2 regions of the Kitasatospora sp. NPDC058162 genome follow, and region 2 is predicted to be linked to the other one. Evidence: riboswitches for the same ligand, from Rfam matches in the RefSeq annotation. Region 2 holds a riboswitch; the other holds the start of a gene.
The links. A riboswitch is a leader RNA that binds a small molecule or an ion and turns the genes downstream of it on or off. The one in region 2 is predicted to bind S-adenosylmethionine.
Positions count from the first base shown of each region.

Region 1: linked by a shared signal. The riboswitch ahead of ACFVXG_RS00595 (IclR family transcriptional regulator) and the one ahead of thrC (threonine synthase) in region 2 are both predicted to bind S-adenosylmethionine.

Region 1 covers NZ_JBHVUS010000001.1:152,159-155,358, forward strand. Annotated here, with positions in the region: gene ACFVXG_RS00590 (neuraminidase (sialidase)) at 1-1,074, shown strand, start outside; gene ACFVXG_RS00595 (IclR family transcriptional regulator) at 1,176-1,889, opposite strand; SAM riboswitch class I at 2,090-2,232, opposite strand; gene ACFVXG_RS00600 (hypothetical protein) at 2,407-2,664, shown strand; gene ACFVXG_RS00605 (hydroxymethylcytosylglucuronate/cytosylglucuronate synthase) at 2,867-3,200, shown strand, end outside.
Region 2 covers NZ_JBHVUS010000003.1:510,183-513,382, forward strand. Annotated here, with positions in the region: gene ACFVXG_RS08795 (ubiquitin-like small modifier protein 1) at 49-327, opposite strand; gene thrC (threonine synthase) at 353-1,660, opposite strand; SAM riboswitch class I at 1,677-1,812, opposite strand; gene ACFVXG_RS08805 (glucosyl-3-phosphoglycerate synthase) at 1,956-2,966, shown strand; gene ACFVXG_RS08810 (trehalose-6-phosphate synthase) at 3,005-3,200, shown strand, end outside.

The DNA of each region.
Region 1 (3,200 bases), on a different contig from region 2:
CAGCACGTCACCGAGCTGATCGGCGACAACGACCCGGCGATCACCGACGACAAGAACGCCGTCACCGCCGACCCGGTCCACCCGGGCACGGCCTACCAGGTCTGGGACCGGGTGGACCAGGCCGCCGGCCCGACGCCGGTCTTCGACGGGCCGGGCTACCTCTCCGTCACCCGCGACCACGGCCGCACCTGGTCCCCGGCGAAGCCCTTCGTGATCACCGCCACGACGCCGAACACCCAGACCATCGGCAACCAGATCGTGGTCGACCCCCGCACCGACACGCTGTACGACTTCTTCGACTGGATCACCTTCACCGACGCGACCGCCACCACGGTCAGCGATGTGCACTTCGGCATGGTCAGCTCCACCGACCAGGGCCGCACCTGGAGCCAGCCGGTCCGGGTCGCCGCCGACACCTCCGTCCCCGAGGTCCACCCGAACGCGCCCACCGACGCCACCAAGTCCCTCCGGGCCGGCGCCGGCCTGCCCAGCGTGGCCATCGACCCGCAGACCGGCGAGCTCTACCTCGCCTACGAGGGCTCGGAGTCCACCGGCGGCCGGTACGACGCGATCCAGCTGGTGCACTCCACGGACGGCGGCCGGACCTGGAGCGCCCCCACCCGGATCAACCAGGCCCCGGGCGCGCCGGCCTTCACCCCGTCCATCACCGTGACGGCCGACGGCACCGTCGCCGTCAGCTACTACGACCTGCGCTACCTCACCCCGGGCGACACCACCACGCTGCCCACCGCCGCCTGGCTGCTCAGCTTCCCGCGCGGCGGCGAGAACAGCCCGGTCGAGCGGCAGATCTCGCCGGTCTTCGACTGGCTCAAGGCGCCCTTCGCCGGGGGACACTTCCTCGGCGACTACGAGGCCCTGATCACCGACGGCCACCGGATCCGCCCGGTGCTGGTGACCGCCGGCGCCGACCCGCTGAACTCCACCGACGTCTACAGCGGCCGCTTCCGGCCCGACACCCTGCGCAGCCCGGCCGCGGGCGCGCCGACCGACCAGGCGGCGCGCACCGGGGCGCCCGCCGCCGGCCCGCGCGCCGTCCAGCACCTGCGGCGCTGAGCCGGTCCGGCCACCGGCACGGAGGTGCCGGTGGCCGCCCGGGCCCTGGTCAGCGGCTCGGCCAGGGCCCGCACATCGCTCTTGAGTGCGCAGTTCGTCCGTCAGGGCATGCGCAGCGCCTCGGTGAGGTGGCCGGCCGCCTCGATGACGGCCTGCGAGAGGCGGGCACCGGGGTGCCGGGTGAGCCGTTCGATCGGCCCCGAGACCGCGACCGCCGCCACCACCCGCCCGGACGGGCCGCGCACGGGCGCGGAGACGGAGGCGACGCCGGGCTCGCGTTCGCCGATCGACTGGGCCCACCCCCGGCGCCGCACACCGCTGAGCGCGGTGGCGGTGAACCGGGCGCCCTGGAGCCCGCGGTGCAGCCGCTCGGGCTCCTCCCAGGCCAGCAGGACCTGGGCGGCCGAGCCGACCTTCATCGGCAGGGCCAGGCCGACCGGAACGGTGTCCCGCAAGCCGAACAGCCGCTCGGCGGCCGCGACGCAGATCCGGACCTCGCCCTGCCGCCGGTACAGCTGGGCGGTCTCGCCGGTGACGTCGCGCAGGTGGGTCAAGACCGTACCGGCGGCGGCCAGCAGGCGGTCCTCACCGGCGGCGGACGAGAGCTCGGCGAGCCGCGGGCCGAGGACGAACCGGCCCTGGAGGTCCCGGCCGAGCAGCCGGTGGTGTTCCAGTGCGACGGCGATCCGGTGGGCGGTCGGCCGGGCCAGGCCGGTGGCGTCGACCAGCCCGGCCAAGGTGGCCGGGCCGGCCTCCAGGGTGCCGAGGATCGAGGTGATCTTGTCGAGCACGCCGACGCCGCTCGTGTTCTCCATGGACGGGTACTCCAGTCTCAGATCCCGTGAGCGACGGGTGGGTTCGGCTCACGGGCGCTCCGGTGGGGGTGGGAGCGGGGTGGTCAGCGGGGACAGGCCTGCGGGAACAGCAGATTGCCTGCGCCGAGCACGAGACGGGTACGCGAAAGGGCCGGGGCGGGAAGCGCCCGGGCGAAGGACAGCACAGAGAGCACCGTGTCTCCTCATCTTCCCCGCGCCACGTTGGCGACAGGCCGGAGTTGGCACTGACCCCGAACGGCACGGCGCGTACTTCGGACGCCGGGTCGAACGGGGAGTTGCCGGGGCTTCGTAGGGCCGGTCCCTCCACCCCTCTGGATGATTCGCGAAGAACCATACAAGATTTCCCGGGCACCCCGCCAAACCTTTTCCCGATCCCCACGCCCGGGGCCGCTGCGACGGGCCCTCCGCCCACGGTCAGGGCGCCCCCGACCCTCTCCGCCGGCCCCTACCGGTTCCCGGTCACCACGGTCGGGCGGGGCGCGGAAGAATGGGGCGGGTGACCAGCACTCAGCCGATTCCCCGGGGCCTCACCGCCCTCATCCCCGATGCCCGCACCCAGGCCACGCCCGGTGAGCGAGCCGCCTCCCAACTCCTCCACCTGCGCGAGGCGACCGTGCCCGTACCGGTCCTCGCCGCGGCCGCCGAGCTGATCACCCCGCAGCTGAAGGACCCCGACCCGGCCACCCGCGCGGCCGCCACCGCCGTTCACACCCGCCTGCTCGCGGCCATCGAGGACGCCACCCCCGGGCGGTAGCCGACACCCTCCCCCGGTGGGGAGCGGCGGGCTGCCGACTGCGCCGCTTGACCCTCCTTCGTCAATACGCTGAACGGGAACTTCACCTGGTGGGGTGGTTAGGTTTCACTTTTCCGTAGGTAGTCGAACCGACCCTTCCTCACCCGGCTGGTACGAATGCGGAGCGACAGGAAATCCGGTACGGGCGGGGGAGTTGGCAGCGATGAAGGCGAACGCGGAGAGCAGCACGGTGGCCGTGGCCGGGGTGGAGTTCGGCTGGGGCAGTTCGGGGAAGTTGAGCGCGGTCCTGTCCGCGCTCCGGGCCCGCGGCGGCGAACGGCTGAGATTCATCGGACTGGCCTCCGGGCTGGGCAGACCGGTGCTCGCCGAGCAGCCGGTGAAGCGCTGGTTCGACCTGCCGGAGGAGCGGTCGAACCGGGAGTTGAGCCGGATCGTCCAGGCGCAGCGGGTGCGGGCGGCGCTCGTGGTGCTGGACGGCGCGCTGGCGAACGCGCTGCGGGCCTGCGGGGTGCCGGTGGTGTTCGTGGACAGCCTGC
Region 2 (3,200 bases):
AATTCCAGTCTCCGTACGTGCGGGCGGCCGGGAAGCGGACCGGACGGTTCAGCAGCCGCCGGCCACCGCCGGAATGATCGAAACGCCGGCGCCGTCCTTGATCTCGGTCTCCAGGCCCTCGGCGAACCGCACGTCGTCGTCGTTCACGTACACGTTGACGAAGCGGCGCAGCTTGCCGGTGTCGTCCAGGATGCGGGCCGCGATGCCGGCGTGGTTCTGCTCCAGGTCGGCGATCACCTCGGCCAGGGTGGCCCCCTCGGCGGTCACCTCGGCCGCGCCGCCGGTGTAGGTGCGCAGGATGGTGGGGATGCGGACGTTGGCGCTCATGGCTCTCCTAGCGGGGGTGGGTGGTTCAGGCGGACGCGAGGCCGGCGGCGTGGAAGGAGTCCAGCGTCGGGCGGATGACGGCGGTCATGCCCGCCTCGGAGACGGCGTCCAGCGTCTTGAGGCCGTCCCCGGTGTTGATCGCGACGGTCTCCTTGGACGGGTCCAGCTGACCGGTCTCGACCAGCTTCTTCAGCACGCCGACGGTCACCCCGCCCGCGGTCTCCGCGAAGATCCCCTCGGTCCGGGCCAGCAGCCGGATCGCCGCCACGACCTCCGCGTCCGTCACGTCCTCCACCGCGCCGCCCGTCCGGCGGGCGATGTCCAGCACGTACGGGCCGTCCGCCGGGTTGCCGATCGCCAGCGACTTGGCGATGGTGTCCGGCTTGACCGGCTTGATCACGTCACGGCCGGCCTTGAACGCCGCCGACACCGGCGAGCAGCCCTCCGCCTGGGCGCCGAAGATCCGGTACGGCCGGTCCTCCACCAGACCCAGCTTGATCAGCTCCTGCAGCCCCTTGTCGATCTTCGTCAGCTGCGAGCCCGAGGCGATCGGAATGACGATCTGCTCCGGCAGCCGCCAGCCGAGCTGCTCGCAGATCTCGTACGCCAGCGTCTTGGAGCCCTCGCCGTAGTACGGCCGCAGGTTGACGTTGACGAAGCCCCAGCCCTCGCCGGCCGGGTCCCCGATCAGCTCCGAGCAGAACCGGTTCACGTCGTCGTAGTTGCCCTCGATGCCGACCAGCTCGCCGCCGTACACCCCGGCCATCACGACCTTGCCCTGCTCCAGGTCGTGCGGGATGAACACGCAGGAGCGGAACCCGGCCCGGGCCGCCGCCGCACCCACCGCACCGGCCAGGTTGCCGGTCGAGGAGCAGGACAACGTGGTGTACCCGAACGCCCGGGCCGCCTCGATCGCGCAGGCCACCACCCGGTCCTTGAACGAGTGCGTCGGGTTGCCCGAGTCGTCCTTGACGTGCAGCTGCGCGGTGAACCCGAGCTCACGGCCCAGGTTGTCCGCCTTCACCAGCGGGGTCCACCCGGGGTTGAGGTTCGGCTTGGACGCGACGTCGGTCGGCACCGGCAGCAGCGGCGCGTACCGCCAGATGGACGCCGGACCGGACTCGATCCGCTTGCGCAGCTCCTCGGCGCGCTCGCTGCCGAACTCGTAGGCGATCTCCAGCGGCCCGAAGCACTCCAGGCAGGCGAAGCTGGGGCCGAGCGGGAAGCGGGTTCCGCACTCCCGACAGGACAGGGCGGCGGCGGGGCCGAGGTCGACCGTTGGGGGTACCCCCGGCCGAAGGCTGGGGGAGGGTGCGGCGGTGTCGATAGCCATGATGGCGAGGCCTCTCTCCTCATCTTCCCCGCGGCGCGGTCGCGCCACAGGCCGGAATTGGCACCTGTCCCGCCGGGGCCTGTCGACGACAGCCGCGCGAGAAGGTTGCCGGGACGTCAACGGGCCGTTCCCTCAGTCCCTCTGGATGAGCATGTGAAGTTATGGTTCAGCGGCGACCCCGGCGTGCAAAGGTCCGACCGCTGTACGAAGACTGTATCCGAAGGCGTCCACCCCGAAAGGGACCGTCCGCCAAGCGAGATGGCCCGTTCCACCGATCCCGCCGAGGAGAGTCACCGTGCCCGCCGAACCGACCCCCGCACTTCTCCCGCAGGCGGCGTCCTGGCTCCGCCGCCGCTCGTGGAGCGCGGCCGAACGGCCGGTCGACGCCCTCCTCGCCGCCAAGCGGCGCACCCACCAGACGGTCAGCGTGGTCCTCCCCGCCCTCGACGAGGAGGCCACCGTCGGCGACATCGTCCGCACCGTCCGGCGCGAGCTCATGGACCGGATCCCGCTCGTCGACGAACTCGTCGTGGTCGACTCCGGCTCCACCGACGCCACCGCCGCCGTCGCCGCCGAGGCCGGCGCCCGGGTGGAACACCGCGACCGGATCCTCCCCCGGCTGCCCGCCGTCCCCGGCAAGGGCGAGGTGCTCTGGCGCTCCCTGCTGGTCACCCACGGCGACATCGTCTGCTTCGTCGACGCCGACCTGCGCGAGTTCGACCCGGCCTTCGTCTCCGGCATCGTCGGCCCGCTGCTCACCGAACCCGACATCCACCTGGTCAAGGCCATGTACGACCGCCCCCTGGAGACGGAGAGCGGCGCGATCGTCCCGGCCGGCGGCGGCCGGGTCACCGAACTCGTCGCCCGCCCCCTGCTCAACCTCCACTGGCCGGAACTCGCCGGCTTCGTCCAGCCCCTCGGCGGCGAGTACGCGGCCCGCCGCTCACTGCTCGAACGGCTGCCCTTCCCCACCGGCTACGGCGTCGAACTCGGCCTGCTCGTCGACGCCCTCGAACAGGTCGGCCTGGACGCCCTGGCCCAGGTCGACGTCGGCGTCCGGCACCACCGCCACCAGGACGGCCAAGCCCTCGGCCGGATGGCCGCCACCATCTACCGCACCGCCCTCGAACGCCTCGACCGCACCCACCGCCTCAAGGCCTCCGCCGACCTCGTCCACCCCCACCTCACCCAGTTCACCCGCACCCCGGCCGGCGGAACCCCCATCTTCACCGCCCACACCCACCCCGTGACGGCCCTGGAACGCCCCCCGATGCACACCGTCCCCGAATACTCCACCCGTCATTGACGGGTTTGCCGCCCCGACCCCCCGGCAACATCCCAACCATGGGCGATCTCACGACCGAACGTTCGAGTGCGACCGGAACCGCCCCCGTCCTGGTGGCCTCCAACCGGGGACCGGTGTCCTTCAGCACCGCCGACGACGGCACGCTGACCCTGCGCCGCGGCGGCGGAGGCCTGGTCTCCGGCCTGTCCGCGATCGACGACCCCACCGCCGTCTGGGTCTGCGCCGCACTGGGCG